Regions from separate parts of the Paenibacillus xylanexedens genome, predicted to be linked through region 2. Evidence: predicted binding sites of a transcription regulator. Region 2 holds the regulator's gene; each other region holds the start of a gene.

Region 1 (5,040 bases), 320 kb from region 2:
CTTTTATGCCGACTTCTCCTCTTGCGTTTTATCTTAAAATTTCTCATGCTACTTGAAAAGTAGGCACCTTTTTATTAGATAGGTTTGCCGCATCCATGAGTTAGACTCTTATTTTCTATGTTCATGTGGACAATTCTGTGATATCAACGTTCATATGTTCGGTAAGCATTAAGGTTACATCCACTTTCACTTTGCTCCATAATAATGTCATTTTATGAATGTAACCTCTCACCGAATAATCTACCGTTAAACTCAGCTCAGATCTCACTTCATCTATGATTTTAATATGATGTTCCTTTAGCCATTGTTTCGATTTGTACATTTCTAAAGCAATTTTCTTTTGGGTACCGTCCAAGTAGTCAACATACACAGATTTCATTTTGAAGTTTGAAGCGTATATTTTATGCTTATCTACCTCCAGAGCACCTAAAAGATAAGGGAGCTCTACCACTCTCTTCACGAGTGAAATTTCCTCGAAAGTCTGTCGCACTTTACACGCCTCCTTCTTCCAATTTTACAGCGACCAATTGATCAAAATCGACCCATTCAAATCCATTCTCCAATTCAATTTTGATTTTCTTTCCGAAGGTACTGACTGAAGTGACGATCCCGTGTATATACCGATTGCCCCACTCATGAAACACTTCAAAGGTGGCTTGCAACGTATAATTGAGCGACATGTCTATATGTTGAGCAATAATCTCCCACTCATCTTCATGGATCAGCGGTTTCGCTTGATAATGAATTTGAGTACGATGCTGTATAATTCGTTCTTTATGTTGTGGAAGCATCATGCGGCTCGATTCCCATAATCCATTGGCCTCCAGTTTTTTGCTCATTTATAATGCCCCCCGATTTTAGATGCCCTATCTATCGCTTGACCGGCAGCCGTAATGGAGCTCGCTCGTAGAATGGCAATGTCGCCAAATCGATCCTTAATGTCGTCCATCACCTGATCAATGGCTCGTTTCTGCTCTTGATCATCAAAAAAAGATAGTTGATATGTATCCGCGTTGGATAATTGAGACAGGGATACGCCTACACGGCGCACAGGTTGCCCATCCCAGTATTGATGAAATATGCGTTTGGCTATCTTGCATACATCAACGGTTATGTTTGTAGGATCAGACAGTTTAACCTGCCTGTGAAAACCAGTGGGGTGGTCAAAATCCGCTCCAGACACACTTACGGATATGACACTACCCATCAGTCCCTTTTTACGGGCTCTTCTGCATACTTCAGTGCAGATATCGAGAACAACCATTTCGATCTCCCAAGCCTCTGTGAAATCTCTAGGCAGGGTCATTCCGTTTCCGATATCTTTTTGTGTACTGTGCGTGTTGACGGTTACTGGCGAATTGTCGATTCCATTTGCGACTCGCCAGATGACTTCTCCATTAACCCCCCACTTATTTCTTAGTTTAGAAAGAGGTGTATTTGCTAAGTCTCTAATGGTTCGGATGCCCATCTTCCACAGATGTTTTTCCATTCTGGAGCCTATCCCCCACATATCGCGGATGGGCTTATCTCCAATGTGGAGGTGTAACTCCTCTTTTTTTAAGTGGAAAATGCCCCCCTCTGCTTTTTTAGCGATCATATCGCAGCATAATTTACTGATGATTTTGTTTTCACCAATGCCAGCTCTCGCGTAAACGCCTGTTTCATTATAGATTTTGTCTTGAATTTGCTTGGCCAAATCGACTGGATCATTACCGAATAGATGCATAGACCCTGTAAAATCAGCGAATAATTCGTCTATACTGTACGGTTCGACCAGATCGGTGAACTCCTCAATAATGGACATGATTTGAGTGGATACTTCGATGTATTCTTGCATGTGTGGTCTCACAATGATCAGTTCAGGGCACTTCTGAAGAGACTGCCAAAGTGGTTCCGCGGTAGATACACCCTTCGCTTTGGCTAGTGGACAAGCGGCAAGAATAATTCCAGAACGTCTTGCGGGGTCTCCAGCGACAGCTAATGGTCTATTTTTGTATTGAGGCATTTTTACCTTTTCAACTGAAGCATAAAAGCTCTGCATATCAATGAGCATAATGGTTCGTTGCTTAGTCAACACTGAAATCACTCCTGTACATTTAAGAACGTATGTTTGTATATTATAAACCGAACGTATGTTCTTTATGCAAGAGGTAAATATTTATATTAGGCTACTACTTCTCTACGATATACATTTATCAAATCGACAATAAAACCATGTTCTTGCCCATTCCGGCAATCTGTACATGTTCTTGTCCCCCTGACATTTCACATACCATATTCTTGTCAATAAATCAAAAAAACCGTTGATCATGTATCAGATCAACGGTTTCAAAAATATACTTTATTATGCCTCAACTGTTTAGCATTCCATTGAGGGACACCGATTTCCTTACTCCTCTTCCCTGCAATCTCCTACCAATGCTCATCCAGTTAACTCAAGCAAGTAAGACATTGATGCCAACATCGATCAATTTGACCTCGTTCAGCAACTGCACCTCAATTTTGGCCCTTGACTTGCGTTTATCAATTTTCCGTATCATCGCTTCTTTGCCGAGGAGTGGTCCGGACGTTACTTTGATTTGGTTCCCGCCGAGAATGATATCCGAGTATCCCATTGTTCCGTTGACACCGCATAGCTGGATGAGCCAGTCCATCTGTTCTTTGGGAATCGGAGTGAAAAAATTGGCAGCCTGATCATGCTTGTGAATGCCGCCATTGACCATATACAAAATATATGGCGTTTTTTTGATGTTGTAATATAAATCTTGAATCTGTCCGGTTTGGATAAAAATATAGCCTGGAAACAATACTTTGGTGCAATGACGAGTCTTTCCCTGCTTTCGTTCCGGAATCATTCGTTTGGGTACTAGACAACTCAAGTGCTGTAGCGCATAAAATCGATCCATAAAAAGTTTAATTTCTTCTTCTTTCCCACTCTGTACAAAAAAGCTGTACCAGTTCATAGATCCTCCCATGATCTTTTTTATGGACAAATCAAAACCCATTCATTATGTACTATTATAATAAATTACATTTAAGTAAATAAAAAGTGCCTAGGGTCACGGTTCACCCCAGGCACTTTTTACGTCTTTTCACCTAACAGATTGATCAGTCTTGAAGCTGAATGGATAAATTTTTCAGCCCGTATACATTGCTGGGGTTGACGTCGACTTCATATTCGGGATGCACTTGAAGCCCCGGATAGGTAGTCAGCATCGCTGTCAGCGCCGCTTTGGCTTCCATTCTGGCTAGGTGGGAGCCCATGCAAAAATGGATGCCTTTACCCAGAGCCAAATGGGGGTTATTCTTTCTGCCAAGAATGAACTTATCGCCCTCTTCAAATATGTTCTCATCCCGGTTCGCCGAACCGATCCAATTAACAACATAGTCGCCGGGCTCCAGTACTTTGCCACCAATCTCTGTGCGTTTGAGCACTTTGCGAATCGCGCGCTGCAAAGGTGAGCGGTAACGCAACATCTCCTCGACAGCGGATGGGATCATTTGCGGATGCTGCGCCAGTTCCTTAACCAGCTTATAATCATTGAATGTATAGATGGAGTTGGTGATGAGACTGGTGGTGGTTTCATTTCCTGCGATAAGCAGCATGACACAGCTTGCAATCAGCGACTCGGGAGACAGCTTTTCCCCATCTTCCTCCGCCTGTGTCAGGTCAGATATGATATCATCTGCTGGATTACGGCGTTTCAGTTCAATGATGTCCTGAAAATAGGCCACAAGCTGTGTACTCGCCTGTGCCTGGAGCTGATAAATGCGCATATATTCTTCGGGCGTATTCTCCTGGGGAGCCAGCGTCAGTGTGTTTGCCCAGTCCCGGAATTGCTCGCGGTCGCTTGTAGGAACTCCGAGCAACTCGGAAATAACAATCATCGGCAGCGGGGAGGCAAAATCCTGCACCATATCTATTTCGATGCGTCCTTCGATCGATTCCATCAGCTCCTGGACAATCGTATCAATTCTGGACGCCCAGGAGGACATCGCTTTTGGTGTGAATGCTCTGGCTAACAGCGCGCGGCCGATGGTATGCTTGGGTTGATCCTGAAAAATGATCGTATCCTGAATAATCGGTGGAGCGAGCACCTTGTTGGAGAAGTATTCCTTATCCTCAGCAACCCGTTTGACATCCTCGTATTTGAATACACTCCAGACATCCTCGGCTTTGTTATAATGAACCGGATCTTCCTGCCGCATTTTTTTGTACCATGCAAATGGCTCATATTTCTCCGCGTTGGTCTTAAAACCTGTAACCAAGTTCAAATCGGGAAAACTGCTTCTTTCCTTGATATTCATGCCAATCGCTCTCCTTTATATCCATATGTGCAGAGGGGATGCAGCCCGTTTGCCTAGTACTGAGTGAACGTTTGTTTCATCACTTTTTCCTCCAGATTAATCCGGTTGAACAGTGTAATGAGATGAAGGATAAACAAAGGCACAAATACAGGCCAGGCTTGAGAAATCAGCGCAAAACCGATAAGCTCGGGAATAATGTTCAGGTAATAATTGGGATGGCGCACCAGCCGGAATAGCGAGCTTTGCACCAGTTTGTGGTCTCTGGCAATGTATAGCTTGTATGTCCAAAAAGGGCTGAGTTTGCGAATAACATAGATAAGACAGCAAAGGGCAAACACATACACGACAAGACCAATTACGGTCAACACATTAAACTGCACATCGTAAATAAAGGCGTATACAATGCAGCTCAGATAAATCAGGTTTTGCAGCACAAATAACACTTTGCTGTTCAGGTTGCCGTACTCGGTGCCGCCTCCTGCAACGATCTTTTTCTCGTTACGCATGGCAATAACAACCGATGGTATACGAATGAGTGAGATGATAATTAACAAAAATCCAATCCACATGGTGATCCGCTCCTTCTTCTCGCTTTTTATATTGGTAAGTATGGATTACATGCATTTCCTCGCCGAGACTTTCTCGCTGGAACTTTATTCAACTTGGTACTAATCAGGGTGTGTCCGGTACCAGTTTCCTCTGGTGTTCTGGATGGATTGGGTTCAGGGAAAC
Region 2 (5,040 bases):
ATTAGACAAGTCTCATGAAAAGCTTCTCGAACACTACGCTCATCCCATAATAAAGTATCATCTAGGTCGAACAAAATCGCTTTTAACGCCATTCCGATCATCTACCCCTTTATGCAATAATTACTTTTCGACGGTTTCCACGGTGATCTGGTGTGCTTTTGCAAACTTCAGCAAACGTTCTGCAATCGCATCTGTATCGTAACGGTTCAATAACTTGGTGAACACCCATCTTTTCCCGCGACTGTTATGTTCGATAACAACTGTACCTGGTTCAATTCTGAATTTGACGATATCGTCAACCCCAATTGAACGTTCACGATTACCCTTCGTCGTTATAATCCGATTACTGCTAATCTTGATGTATGGACGGCGAAGCATGAAGATGACTGCCAAAAATACGTAAAGCAGCATGGTCACCCAGTCCCAAGTTGTCATTGGAGCTTGCACAAGGAATGTGCTCATAAACAGATACAAAAAGGCGAGACCGATCAAAAATATTGGGAACAACAAGCTGCGTCCCTTAAAGACTTCTTCACCTGGTGTACCCGTGATTGGTTGACCACTTTTTTTGCGTTGCTGATTTAACTGCTTGGAATTTTTCTTAACCGTTCTCTCGAACGAACGCGACATGAGAATCCCCCTTATGTGTCTTTGTATCGGCTTACATAATTGCAAACCAACATTTCCCCCTATAAATTGCACACTCAAAATAACAGGAAAAAACCTAAATATCATATATGATATCATTAGGTTTCGTTAGTGTTTGAGTTTGCCTTGGTGGCCTTTGTCATTCTCATCATCAACAATCTCAATGGTATCCAGTTGTTGTCTGAAATTACTGCGAATATTGCTCAAATAAATCTCTCTTAGCTCGGCACGTTCAGCAAGTTCTTCCTCCGACAATCCAGTGGACTTTTGCTTACGAGCCAATTCGTTAATGCGTGCTACCAGACTATCTATATCCAAGCTTGTCCCCTCCAAAAATACAAAGTCATATTAACTTTGCCATTATAAAGGCTGCTTGTCAAGCTGACACGCGCTAACACTCATTGATGTGCATTTTATTTTGCAAATTGCGGCAGAGCTAGTACTTGTCCCACTTGGATGGAAGTTGTATGAAGTTGATTCACTTTCTTAATTGCTTCTATATAAATACGTGTATCCATATTCGTCGGTTTATGTTCCAAAGAAATACTCCATAATGTTTCCCCTTGTGAAACAGCTATCTTTCCTCCAGGCAGAACATCATTCTCATTGCCGGCAAATACAGTTAAAACGGTGCTGCATCCAATAAATATAATCATAGAGGTAATGGCTACCTTTAACATCCATGAAGAAATCTTGAAACGCGCTAAAACCTTCTTGTAGTTCCCTATGTTAGACTTCACCAGTTCCGAATTCATTGGTTCATAAATGCTTTGATAAGTAGAATATCTCATTAAATACCCGCCTCCAAACGTTTGTTCCTATCTGTTGAAATCAATATAACACGAACACTTGTTTTGTTCAATAGATTTTTTAGAACAATTGTTCGCTTTTTTTTAGAAGGAGCAATATCTTATTTCAAGTACTTTTGCAAAACATTTGCAGTATTATGCTCTGACTTTTGGACAATTTCTATTCTATAAGTTAAAAAACACTGATTTAATGCTATTTTATTTAGAACTTATGTTTGTACGAACGGAGGTTCTATGTTATAATTTTCCCAAACGTTACTAAAATGGGGTTGATACGGTATGTCGAAGATATCCAGCAGGCAGCAGGCTATTCTGGAGTTTATACGAAATGAAGTCCGGTTGAAGGGGTATCCTCCTTCCGTACGGGAAATTGGTGAAGCGGTTGGACTGGCTTCCAGCTCAACAGTACATGGACATTTGGATCGTTTGGAGAAAAAAGGTTTGATCCGACGCGACCCTACCAAGCCAAGAGCCATTGAGCTTTTGAGCCAGGAAGAGTCTGAGCATTCTCATCAATTTGCTCATAGCGTTGCACGTATTCCTGTCGTTGGTAAGGTTACAGCCGGGGTTCCAATCACTGCAACCGAGAACATTGAAGACTACTTCCCCCTTCCTACACATTATGTAGGCGAACAGAAAGTGTTTATGCTTTCAGTAGTGGGAGATAGTATGGTGGAAGCTGGAATCGTTAATGGAGATTACGTTATTGTCCGTCAACAGCAAACTGCTGATAACGGTGATATCGTCGTTGCAATGACTGAAGACGATGAAGCTACAGTGAAAACGTTCTATAAAGAGAAAGATCATATTCGCCTTCAACCGGAGAATGCGACCTTCGAACCTTTACGTTTGAAACATGTTAGTATTCTGGGTAAAGTCATTGGCCTTTTCCGAGATATTCATTAATATTTAACTTGAGTAACAAAACTAGATGTAATGAAATACGAAAGAGGTTGTCCTGATCAACAGGACAACCTCTTTTTTTCATGTTTATGTTATTTTTCCGGCTAATTATTCACTGCGTTTCAGAACACTCTTGTGATGCGAGAACACATCAAAGCTCTGTTGTCCGTGATATGAGCCCATACCGCTCTCTCCTACACCACCAAACGGGAGATAGTGTGAAGTCATATGAGAAAGTGTGTCATTAATACATCCACCACCGAAGGATACTTGATTCAGAACCTGATCCTGCAGTTGCTCATCCTGTGTGAAGAGATATAGCGCCAATGGTTTTGGCCGGCGAACAATCTCATCCAGCATAGGATTCAGGTCACTGTACGTAAATACAGGAAGAATCGGACCGAAGATCTCTTCTTGCATGACAGCTGATTCCCAGTTCACATCTCCGATTACCGTCGGCTCAATAAGCAACTGCTCACGTACAGAACGCCCACCAATCAGCGTTTTGCCATCTGTGAGGAATTTCGACAACCGATCAAAGTTACGCGCGTTGACAATATGCGGGAAATCAGCGTTCTGTAACACATCATCCCCAAATTTATCTTTGATCTCTGCGCCAATCAGATTGATCAATTCATCATGAACTTGTTCATGCACAAGCAAGTAATCCGGAGCAACGCATGTTTGCCCTGCATTCAGGAACTTTCCACGAACAATACGCTGGGCCACCAGCTTCAGTTCTGCATCGTTATGGACAATAGCAGGACTCTTGCCCCCTAGCTCCAGGGTTACAGGAGTCAAATGCTCCGCAGCTGCCTTCATAACAATGCGACCAACACCTGTGCTTCCTGTGAAGAAAATATAATCAAACTTCTCTTTCAACAATGCTGTACTGGCTTCAACTTCCCCTTCCATAACGGCGATATACTCCTGAGGGAAGATCTCCTGAATCAGATCATATGTCAGACGAGATACCGCTGGTGTTAATTCAGAAGGCTTGATAACTGCACAGTTACCGGCTGCAATTGCTCCAATCAGTGGACCAAAGGCCAGTTGGAAAGGATAGTTCCAAGGTGCAATAATAAGAGCCACTCCGTACGGTTCAGGGTAAATGGTGCTCACCCCATCCGGCATAGCCGGATTAGTTGGGACTTGTTTTGGTGCAGCCCATTCCTGCAGATGTTCTAATGCAAAATCCAGTTCACCCAAAACAATGCGAATCTCGGAACCGTAAGCTTCCGCCTCAGATTTGTTCAGATCTGCCCGAAGTGCATCTTGAATCCGTTGCTGATACTTTTCAATTCCCTTTCTAAGCTGTTGAAGTGCATTAATCCGATACTCGATATTTTTAGTTTGTCCTGTATAAAAAAATGTACGTTGTTCTGTCACAAGTTGTTTTGCCTGATCCACATTAACATCTCCAATTAGTTATTTGAAATTAAATTGCTCAAAATTTAATTAAAGTATACCTCTTCTATATGAAACTTTCAACATACAAATGAAACATCCATTTGTATGTATTTGAAGGATGGTTGGAATTTTGAAAGAGTGAGAGCTAGTATTCCCTCCTATTCGTGGCTATCAGAATTTCTAAGGAAGTTTGATTTAAATCTTTTGCTTCAGACAGTTTAATGCACTGTAGAAAGAATTCTAATCTCAGTTTCTCTTTAATAAGTTAGTAGATAAATGATGATCGTTTTGTGCTAAAACAAACATGAAGTGATACAATTCATCAGATGGAGAGGTTTAGTTACCATACAAAAATACTCCCCTTTCATTAATAAAAAGAGAGCTTTACGATTATCTATCAGTGAACGAATGCATCATGTTAAAAGTAAGCCATGGTTACAGACAAACATAGGCTTCTTTGGGGACCCTTTTATCTGCTTCCATCTATATAACTCATCATCAGTTATTTTAAGTTTTCCACGCAATCATGTGCCTAGTTTCGTGTTTTTTATGAATTGCCCATACCTTGATTTGATGGTAATCAACAGGCTCTATTCTTAAACATCCCGGGTTTGCACACTTTCCACCAGTCTCACTAAGAAGTTTTTTTGTTTTTCTAGATACGTTTTTCCTTCTTTATGCAACTCCCTAGGATAATTCGCGTAATAATTACACTATCCTGTCCGTTATCTTAAAACTATTTTTAAGTCTAATTCAGCTGAGCTACACTTAATTGGAAAGAAAACATAATACCTTTTTCACCAAACATGATTTATAGTCTTAGTTGCTACGTTTGGAATCTTTTTAATCGCATTCTTTACAGGTATACTGCCCGGTTTTATACCAGCCTTCAAAATATCTGTAGCAGCTTGTCTGGTAAGACACGAAAAAAACAACATTTTAACTTCATCATCTTTTGGATTATAACCACGCATGTGAGCAATGGCAGCTATCACTCGTATTTACACGTACATTAATCAGCTGGTTTAGCTACTGGAAGAGTGACAACAACACCTACGCCAGTTAGAAACCTGCTTGTTACTCCTTTAATATTTTGCCAACGGATTAAAGCATCAATTGCTTTATCGGTTGAGCTTTGCTTTTTCGTAAGACCACTCTAACAATTTATTTAGTTTCTGTTAAGTAGTTAAATATTTATCTAATCGGTAATCGAAAAATGAACTTGTACGAATAAAACAAAAAAAAGCCGCTATAATAGCGACTTTAATCG
Region 3 (5,040 bases), 770 kb from region 2:
ATCCACACGGTCAATCCGACCCACGATCTCCATCACACAGCCGTTTTCCAGTTCAAAACGTAATGGCGGCAGTGTTTTATCCGGTCCAAAATCAAGCTCCAGCCCAATCGGTTCAAAACTTCCACGTCTGGACTGTTCACCAAGAATAACGGATGCCCGGCTAACAATGTCCTTCAATTTGCGGAAAATATAACCGTATCGCTTGGTGCTTAGCAAAATCTCCCCTTGCAGTTGTGGTGCAATCTGCTCCACGGTTTGCTCGGCTTCCTTACGGCATTGGTCTGGAGTCAAGCTGCCCCAACTACGATTTTCTTCACGCAATCGCATAGCCAGCTGGCTTAGTGCAGCATGAAACAGCTGTCCGATATCAGGAGCCTGAAGGCGGTACAATTGCCGTTCTTTGAGACGCAACCCGTGCGAAGCAAAATGGGAGAACGGACAAGCAACGAACCGCTCCATTCGCGAGACACTCGTCCTCACCTCTGTACCATACAGTCTGCGACTGGTAGCTGTACGTAGTGGTAATGCTCTATTACGATAAAAGATCGATCCCATCAACCGCTCCAGCTGAGGTCTGCTTGTCTCCCGAGATACATGCCAATTGTAGACCGCCCACCACATTTCAGGGATGTCTTCTCCACGGCGCCATTTGCGCAATTGTCCAATGAGCGTAGACAGACTCTGACCTGGATGGGTGACATAGGACCAATGCGTTTCTTCAGAGTTCGCAACCGGTGGTTGAGCGAGCAATGGCTGTTCTTGTAGTCCAAACATTTTCCGTACATGGCGGACAATCTCGGAAGGAAGCAGTGTTTTCCCCTCATCATCAGCAACCGGGTAACTCAGCCACAACTGGCTGCTTGCCGCTGTAAGTGCCGTATAGATCAGAAAACGTTCATCCAGCATCTGCCTTGTTGCACCTGGTCCAAGTGCCACGCCTCTTTCCGTCAGTAACGATCTCTCCAGTTCCGTTAATACGCCATCATCCTGAGGTACGGCGGGTAATTCACCATCAACGGCGCCAAGGATAAATACGTATTTGATGTCCTGAAGGCGTGTACGGTCCATAGAACCCATCAAAACCTGATCAAGTGCTGGTGGTACCAGACCCAGCTTCAGTTCCGTCAATCCGGTCTCAATCATCCCGGCAAACAGCGTGATATCCAGCCGTTCATTCCCCATCATATCGACCATCTGATCCAATAAATCCAGCACAGCTCCCCACATCTGCCGATGTTCTCTCGAACGTTCGGGGTCACCCTGAGCTTTAGCTTCAGCAGACATATGTTCCAACTTCCATGGGATCTCAGCATCTTCCAGTAGTCTGTATAGTGCCTCGCATTGGGCTTTGGCTGTCTTTGCCTTTTTCATTCGTTTCTCAAAAACACCCAAAGAATCTGTAATGACCGTTCGGCAGCTCTCCATTAAAGAAAGCATCTGGTCCCGTCCTCGACTACGGCCATCCTGACCGTTGTCTTCGAGCGACAGGCTTGGTACATACTTCCACGGTTTGCCGTCAGTCCAGCGATACCCGTGAATACCACAAGCCAGTACATAATTCTCAAGCTGGTCCATATCTTCACGAGTGATGGAACCATCACGCGGAAGTAGCAGATCCGTTTTGACACAGCGAAATACATCCTCGTAACGCCAATGTCGACGAACAATGTCGAGTGCAGAACGGATAAACTCGGATAATGGATGATGAAGTTCATTTCTTCTGCGGTCCAGAAAGACGGGTACGTCATAATCCCTGAATAGAGGTTCAGCTATATCAGCGTAGGTATCCAACTGACGAACAAGTACCGCCATATCCCGATAACGCGCACCTTCGTTTTGTGCCAGGCGCCGCATCTCACGCAGTGCTCCCTCCATCTCAGCTCGTCGGTTTTCCGCTGCAACCAGTCGGATTCCGGAATCAAGGCCTTCACTTTTCCAACGAATTCGACGGTCGAAACCAGCCTCCAGATGAGCAAGTCCCGGGCGATCCTTGTATCTCGGTGGAATCTCCGAATCTAGCACGGTTATATCGCTCGGTACACCCAGTTCGTCAGCCATCCCTTTCAGGCGCGCATAGGCACTTGCCGTAGGATAAAACAGTTCCAGTTCTCCAGGCAGTGCGCCGTGATCATAAGGACGATCCAATGTCAGTGCAATCGTCACGGAAGAGGACTGCAACATCAGCCGACCGACCACACTCATCTCCTGTGGTGTGAATCCCTGAAAACCATCAATCCAGATCTGGGCATCCTGCAGCAATGCACTTTCCGACAAACGATCTGTCAGCTCGGTCAACGTGTCTTCATCATCAATATATAAATTGGTCAATTCCTGTTCATAGTCACGATATATCAGATTCAAGTCATGTAGCTTATCTTCCAGAATTGGCGAAGAGGATGAAGTATTCCATCCAGACAGCCCTTCTTCCAGCAATGATGGATCAACTTCATAACGTTTAAATTCACTATATAAATCATTTAATTCGCCTATAAAACCCAGCTGGCTACCGGATGCACCAAACAGCTTTAATTCTTCCTTACGGCGCTGGATTACTTTGTAAAGCAGCATTTTTTTGCCTTCGGCTCCGATCGGAATACGAGCAGAACCACCTGCTTCTTGCATTACACGATAGGCTAAACGGCGAAAGCCGAGCACTTCTGCACGCATGGTACCTTTAATTGCTCCAGAAGACACCAATGCCTGCTCTGTTCGAAAAGAACTCTGTTCGGGAACGAGTAAAATCAAAGGTTTACCTTGCGGTTCTTGTTGAAGCAGGGTTGTAATTTCCCGGGTAATCAGCGAGCTTTTTCCGCTGCCTGCCCGGCCAATAACAAAACGAACGGACATGTCTAATCCTCCAAACCACACGTACAAGATTTTAATTCCCAGTATAACATATCTGACTTGGTTCGGAACATACGTTTGCCACTATCCGGTAAAACCGGAGATCATCTCCGTTAACACAGCAAAACAGCAAAAAGCCCGCAGTTGTTCACACTGTGGACTTTTGACTTGATCTATACTTGATTGGAACGGAAATCATACAATTAATTCTTTTTACTGCGCACTTCGAAAATAGCAAATTTCAGGTAATGTCCTTCATCCACGCCCAAAATTTGCGGGTGATCCTTACCGGCTGCTTTCCAGTCGATCAGACGAAGCACTTTGCCTGCATCTTCTGCTGCATCCGCAATCGTATCCAGGAAGAGGTCTGGACGCATATGATACGAACAGCTTGCTGTTACCAAATATCCGCCCTCATTGACCAGTTTCATTCCTTGCAGGTTGATATCCTTATATCCACGGCATGCACCTTTGACTGCTGATTTTGTTTTGGCAAACGCCGGGGGATCGAGGATAACGACATCGAATGTTTTACCGCCAGCTGTAAGCGCCTTGGATGTATCTACTTTTTGTTCGCCAGCACGCGCACGTGCAGTACGTTCATCCAGTCCTTTCACTTGTTCACGCAAGTACTGGAATGCGTCAGCAACTACAAATTCGACCCGGTCGGTAAAACCGTTCAGCTCCACATTTGTTCGTGCACTCTCAATGGCATGCTCCGAAATATCAAGACAAGTCACTTTTTTAGCTCCATACTTGCAAGCATTCAACGTAAAGCTGCCCGTGTGTGAGAAACACTCCAGTACAGTAGCACCGTCCCAATAAGGGAATGTAACTACCTTACCGCTTTTATTCACAGGCAAGAGCTGCTCTGTGCCATCCTGCTCGGTCGTTTGAAGTGTAATTCCACTCTTGTAGCCCCAACCTTTCATGAGCGGTTCTATGGCTGCACGATTCTCACGTTGGTCGAAGAAGTAACCTGTTTTCTGTCCTTCCACGATATCCACTTTAATGAGAAGTCCATTCTCTGTAACGGTGACATGTCGTGGGCACTCTCCGTACAGCGGACCTTTGGTCTGCTCCAAACCTTCGAGTTCACGAATTGAGACATCACTGCGCTCATATATGCCTTCCGGCTGCATTACTTCAATGAGTGCCTGTACAATCGCTTCACGGCAACGATCCATGCCAAGTGTAAGCAACTGTACAACGAGGATGCTGCCGAATCGATCAACGATCAATCCTGGCAGAAAATCAGCTTCTCCGTAAACGAGACGGTATGCCTCTCCATCCTGGATAAAACGTTCCCGATGACGCAAGCAATCGCGGAAACGTGCTGCAAAGAACGCGGTGTCCATCTGTTCGGACTCCAACGGTTGATAAGCTACAACCCTTACAGTGATCTGAGATGCAGGATTGTAATATCCTGTCGCCAGATAGCGACCTTGATGATTCAATACATTGACCAGATCTCCCGGCTCAGGGTTTCCGTCAACAGAGGCAATTTCATTGTTAAATATCCATGGATGTGCATGTTCAAGCCGCTTTTTGCGACTGCGTTCGAGTGTAACTGATGGCAAGGTAGATCCACTTCTTTCATAGTTAGTTGAAAAGATAGGTTTGGTGCGGCGCGTAGGTGGCGTTCCGGTTACGAATCGATCTTCCAATCGCTGTTGTCTCCAGATTTTTTTGATTCCCTTATTTAAAGGGAAAATCCGGAGACAAAGGCGCACGCTTCGCTTCTTCAGATTCGATTTCGTCCCCTCCACTACGTTTGCACGAATCACCGTATCTTTCGAATTGGGGTGCAGCAATAGGTGACGTTCCGGTTACGAATCGATCTTCTGATCGCTGTTGTCTCCAGATTTTTTTTGATTCCCTTTTTTAAAGGGAAAATCCGGACACAAAGACGCACGCTTCGCTTCTTCAGATTCGATTTCGTCCCCTCCACTACGCTTGCACGAATCACCATATCTTTCGAATTGGGGTGCGGCAATTAGGTGACGTTCCGGGTTCGAATCGATCTTCCGATCGCTGTTGTCTCCAGATTTTTTGATTCCCTTTCTTAAAGGGAAAATCCGGAGACAAAGGCGCACGCTTCACTACTTCGGTAACAATTTCGTCTTCTTCGCTGCGTTTGCACGAATCACCGTATCTATCGAATTGGGGTGGGGTAATTTAGGTCGCTTCCACTCT
Region 4 (5,040 bases), 450 kb from region 2:
TGCCGGGGCACCCGGAGAACGAAAATCGCATGCGTGATGCGGTGTCGTTACTTCAGGAGAGTGGAGGACGTGCGCTGATTCTGTTCCGTACGATGGAAGAGCTACGCGCGTTCAAGCAGGACATCGTTCATGTACCTGAAGCAGAAGGTTTGCGCTTTATGTATGAGGGCGACCGTGAGATCAGTGATCTGATCGCGGCGTTCCAGCAGGATGAGGAGAGTGTGCTGTGCTCCGTTAATCTGTGGGAAGGTTTGGACGTTCCAGGCCCGTCATTATCCAATGTCATGATCTGGTCGCTTCCGTATCCACCACAGGACCCTGTCTTCAATGCAAAACGAAGTGCGTCGGCAGCACCATACGAAGAGATCGATCTTCCGTATATGCTCCTGCGTGTGAAGCAAGGTCTCGGACGTCTGATTCGGACAAGCACAGATTCCGGTTCCGCGGTCATTCTCGATGAATCGCTGTATACCAAAAAGGAAGCCAAAGACCGCATTGCGGCCCTGCTTCCTGAAGGTGTGGAATGGACAACCCTGACACACTAACCAGCTTACGTTAAATATTCTTGCTTTATTTTTGATGATAAGGTTTCTTGCCAAAATAAGTTCTTGTTCTCTGCGGATTCACCATCCGTATGTGAGCATGAGCTTATTTTTTTATTTTGATGGTTTCTCCAATACTTCTATTCCTTTTTTTTGAGGGATTTTCCCTCGCTCCTCGCTACCAATCGCTCCAACATTCTAGCTATGATGAACGTAACCACAAAAAAATAGCCCTCCATATTGCTGCATATCGTAGGTTAAAATGGACAGTAAGAAGACCACCATTTCAGAGCTACACAGCAAAGGAGAGCTATCCCTATGAAGTCTACCACAAAATTCATTGGTTTAGATGTATCCAAAGAAAAAATTTCTGTCGCTATTGCTGACGAGGGTCAAGACAAGCCGCGGTATTACGGCACCATTGCTCATGCGCCTGCTGCCTTACGCAAACTCATCAAAGAATTGGGTCCGGCAAGCTCCCTCTCGTTTTGTTATGAGGCCGGTCCTACAGGATACGAAACCTACCGCTGGATCGAATCCATGGGAGCCACCTGTGTCGTCATTGCGCCTTCACTCATCCCGAAACGCTCCGGCGATCATGTGAAAACAGATCGACGAGATGCCGAGCAACTGGCACGTCTATTCCGTGCAGGCGAACTTACGCCAATTTACGTTCCAGCACGTGAAGATGAGGCACTGCGTGAATTGGTTCGTGCACGCGAATCGGCGAAAGAAGATGCTCACCGGGCCCGTCAACGTGTACTCAAGTTCTTACTGCGCCACCAGATCCATCCACCGGAGAATATCAAACGTCGCTGGACGAAAAAATATCGCGTATGGCTTGGAAAACTGATGTTCCCGCATGCACCCATGCAGATCGCGTTTACAGAGTACCTTCATGCCATGGAAGAGATTGAGCAACGCATCGGTCGACTGGAAAAAGCCTTGATTGAAGAGGCGGCGACCAGTTCCAAAGCCGATTTGATTCAGATTTTACAGTCTCTGCGTGGCATTGGATTTCTCACGGCCGTCACGCTTGCTGCGGAGATTGGTTCCTTTGCCCGTTTCCGTTCCCCTGCTCAGCTCATGGCTTACTTGGGCCTGGTTCCGCGTGAGCATTCGTCTGGAGTCCGTACCCAACGAGGCTCGCTCACCAAAGCGGGAAATGGACGATTGCGTCGCACCTTGATTGAATCGGCATGGAGTTACCGCCATCGGCCTGCGATTAAAGGGGACTTGGCCCGCCGTTTGGAAGGTCTGCCTGCGGACATACAGCTCATTTCCTGGAAAGCTCAGGAACGGCTGCACCGAAAATTCCGCCGTTTAGTTTATGGATTAAACAAACACAAAAATGTCGCGGTCACCGCGGTGGCCAGGGAACTGACCGGGTTCATTTGGGCGGTCGCCCGAACGTTGGAGCTACCGAACGCTCAGTAATCTGTTATTCATCTTGAAGAGACGGATGGTTTAAAAGGAAAAAGGGGAAAACTCCGGAGCCTTAGGCCCGGGAGTTCATGGAAGGTTCAGGAGAGAATGTACGAGGTTCGTTTGCACTAGGCTTTTAATGGGCTGAACGTGCGTGGCTAGCTTGTAAAAGCTCTCCTTGACGAAGGCATACCATGTGGTAACCAACCCACGGATAGCAGCGTGCCAACCGTCGCTCGCATATGGACTCCCGCGCTTAGGGCTTCGGCGAAAAGCAGCATTTTGTGATGGGCTTGACAAAAACGTTCATAGCAACGAACCTACCGCACCTTATTAGGGTGATAATGAAGAGATGTAAATTCTAACGAATCTCAGTAACGTTATCCCGCCGAAAATGACTTTTCAACCTGTAAATCAACCGAATTTGGAGAAATTACGTCGCTGTGATTCATTAGCCGTCAAACCCGCGCAAATAGGAGCGAATAGCGTGTGTCAGGTTCATTAGAACCAATGACCAATGAGCGCTAATAAGGGAGGGCCTCTGTCATGCTCATGACTTATGGGACATGGAAGCCCCTTTTTGATGTGTATAGATTTTTGCTGTGTTAAAAAATACCCATGCTCAGATACCGTTCCCCGGTATCCGGCGCAATGCAGAGCACCCGGTGCCCCGGCCCCAGTTCCTTCGCAATGCGAAGGGAGGCCCACACCGAAGCGCCAGAGGAAGGGCCGAGCAACAGCCCTTCCCAGGCAGCAAGCTGCCGCATCGTATCCAGTGCGTCCTCATCGGACACCTGGATGATGGCATCCCACACGTCGGTATTCAGGATGTCCGGAATGAACCCCGGACTTGTACCGACGAGCTTGTGTGGTCCGGGCTCGCCACCGGACAACACCGGAGAACCTTTGGGCTCCACCGCATAGATGCGGATATCGGGTAACTGCTTGCGCAGTTCTTCTCCCGTCCCGGTAATGGTTCCGCCAGTTCCCGCCGTAGCGATGAAGGCGTCCAGCCTGCCATCCATCTGTTGCATAATCTCGGGAGCCGTCGTGATCCGGTGAATGTCCGGGTTTGCCTGGTTCTCGAATTGCTGCGGAATGAAACTTCCTGGAATGTCTGCCTGAAGTTCTTTCGCTTTGCGAATCGCACCAGGCATCCGCTCCGCAGCGGGAGTGAGCACCACATATGCGCCGTAGGCTTTCAGAATGTTGATGCGCTCCTTGGACATATTGTCCGGCATAATCAGAATGGCTTTATATCCTTTGGCGGCGGCATTCATCGCAAGACCGATCCCTGTATTGCCACTGGTTGGTTCGATAATGGTAGCACCAGGGAGCAAGTGTCCCGCAAGTTCAGCCTGAACGATCAGGTTATAGGCGGCACGGTCTTTGACGCTGCCACTCGGGTTAAAGTATTCCAGTTTCACATATACGTCAGCGGAGTCGCTGCCTGTCAGTCTGTTCAGTTTAACGGCAGGTGTCTGGCCGATCAGTTCTGTTACATCTGCGGCAATACCTGTATGTGCGGTTGTTTGTTTAATCGAATGTGTATTCAAATCCATGAAGTACAGCTCCTTGATTGATAAGACGTTGAGAGTATATCCGGTTGGAATCAATTCATGACTTATTGGAATGGTTGGATATCTCTTCTCCATCTTAATGAACACAGCTAGCGATGGTCAACCCGTTCATTTGTCAAACCTGTTGTGTCAGATCCATCTGCAGATGGTGACTCAGCTCTTTTTTGACCTCATTGCGTGCAAATGTCCAGAGCATATAGAACCGTTGCATGTATCCCCTGCACAAATAAACGGTTTCAATGCCATCCTTTCCCCGCGTTTCCTCCAAAACTTTTACTCCACGGGTTCTCATCTGTTTGCGCAGTCCCAGCATCTCCTTAAGTACTTCATTCTGAATGCGGGTGAGCGACAGGATATAGACCTCGGGCATTTTCAGAAGCAGCGTATCCAGCGTTCGAATATCCCGTTCCAGTACATCCAGCAAAAGCGTACGCACAACCATCCCTTTGATCAGACGATGATCTTCATCCGCAGGAGTTGGGGCTGAAGTGGAAGAGGAGGCCATATAGTCACTTCCTTAGCCATAAATATATCGTTCTAATTAAGAACAAATGTTCCTGTTTGTAGTATAGTCAGCATATTCCTGAACCATGCAGGTTTCAACCTGAAAATATTTACATTCTCTCTTCAAGGCAGTTTGAATCATTTGAAAACCTTTATGAGATAAGGCACATAGGCAATTTCACATTATCGAAATGAAAAACATGGAGGAGACGTTACTCACCGTGTTTAGAGTTTGTTTATAGTAGCTCGTTATAATATCTGTAAAATTTAAAACCACATCGAAAGGAGTTCTAACATTCAAGAATACATATTCCAATGGAATGTACGTCTGATGAAAACAAGACCAAAGTAGTAGATTAGCTCTCAATTAGATATGTAGGTTGTTTAGACGGGGATCGAGCTGGATGAAATAGAGTATCGCACTAAAAAAGGACGAACGGAAGGATGATAGTGATGAATAAGCGCTTACTGCAGCCTAAAAAAGTGATAACGATGTTAATTGTGGTTGCTTTAATATTTGGAGGATTTCCAGGGTTTCGGGCGTTGGGCGTTGAACGAGCCTATGCGGCGAGTGGAACATGGGTAGATGTGGGTGGAGCCGGAATTACATCAGGGCAGGCGGAGAATATTACGTTGGTCTTTGATCGGGAAGGTACACCGTACACCGTATTTAAGGATGGAAACAATGGCGGAAAAGCAACCGTTCTAAAATACGTTTCTGGAGCATGGCAATCCGTGGGGCCTGCCGGTTTCTCTACTGGCGTGATACATAACAGATCATCGCTCGTATTTGATTCCCATAATACTCCATACGTGGCTTATCAGGATGGTGATAATGGAAGTAAAGCAACAGTTATGAAATTTAACGGAGAACAATGGGAGATTGTAGGTAGTGCTGGTTTTTCAGCTGCGGCAGCGGTTTATGTATCAATTGCACTTAGTCCTGATAATATCCCTTATGTCGGGTACCGTGATCAATCTGTGAGTAA

What was found. Region 2 encodes LexA, which represses DNA repair genes until DNA is damaged. Its sites were predicted from a motif close to CGAACATATGTTCG; they were not measured.
Region 1: a site for LexA is predicted at 2,126-2,139, ahead of BS614_RS20055 (DNA polymerase IV). Genes of this name have one in related genera too.
Region 3: a site for LexA is predicted at 2,912-2,925, ahead of addB (helicase-exonuclease AddAB subunit AddB). Genes of this name have one in related genera too.
Region 4: a site for LexA is predicted at 4,092-4,105, ahead of BS614_RS23370 (YhjD family protein). Genes of this name have one in related genera too.

What each region holds. Positions count from the first base shown of each region.
Region 1 covers NZ_CP018620.1:4,580,439-4,585,478, reverse strand. The annotation lists gene BS614_RS20065 (YhjD family protein) at 122-460, opposite strand; gene BS614_RS20060 (YolD-like family protein) at 492-839, opposite strand; gene BS614_RS20055 (DNA polymerase IV) at 836-2,053, opposite strand; gene loaP (antiterminator LoaP) at 2,436-2,963, opposite strand; gene BS614_RS20045 (cytochrome P450) at 3,109-4,308, opposite strand; gene BS614_RS20040 (isoprenylcysteine carboxylmethyltransferase family protein) at 4,362-4,877, opposite strand; partial or broken gene BS614_RS32610 (phosphopantetheine-binding protein) at 4,981-5,040, opposite strand, start outside.
Region 2 covers NZ_CP018620.1:4,898,031-4,903,070, forward strand. The annotation lists gene BS614_RS21375 (HAD family hydrolase) at 1-92, opposite strand, end outside; gene BS614_RS21380 (hypothetical protein) at 121-630, opposite strand; gene BS614_RS21385 (DUF896 domain-containing protein) at 757-966, opposite strand; gene BS614_RS21390 (LysM peptidoglycan-binding domain-containing protein) at 1,062-1,439, opposite strand; gene lexA (transcriptional repressor LexA) at 1,737-2,363, shown strand; gene BS614_RS21400 (aldehyde dehydrogenase) at 2,469-3,770, opposite strand.
Region 3 covers NZ_CP018620.1:5,669,260-5,674,299, forward strand. The annotation lists gene addB (helicase-exonuclease AddAB subunit AddB) at 1-2,847, opposite strand, end outside; gene BS614_RS24830 (class I SAM-dependent rRNA methyltransferase) at 3,048-4,424, opposite strand.
Region 4 covers NZ_CP018620.1:5,349,417-5,354,456, reverse strand. The annotation lists gene BS614_RS23385 (ATP-dependent DNA helicase) at 1-545, shown strand, start outside; gene BS614_RS23380 (IS110 family RNA-guided transposase) at 861-1,979, shown strand; gene cysK (cysteine synthase A) at 2,573-3,529, opposite strand; gene BS614_RS23370 (YhjD family protein) at 3,663-4,052, opposite strand; gene BS614_RS23365 (S-layer homology domain-containing protein) at 4,505-5,040, shown strand, end outside.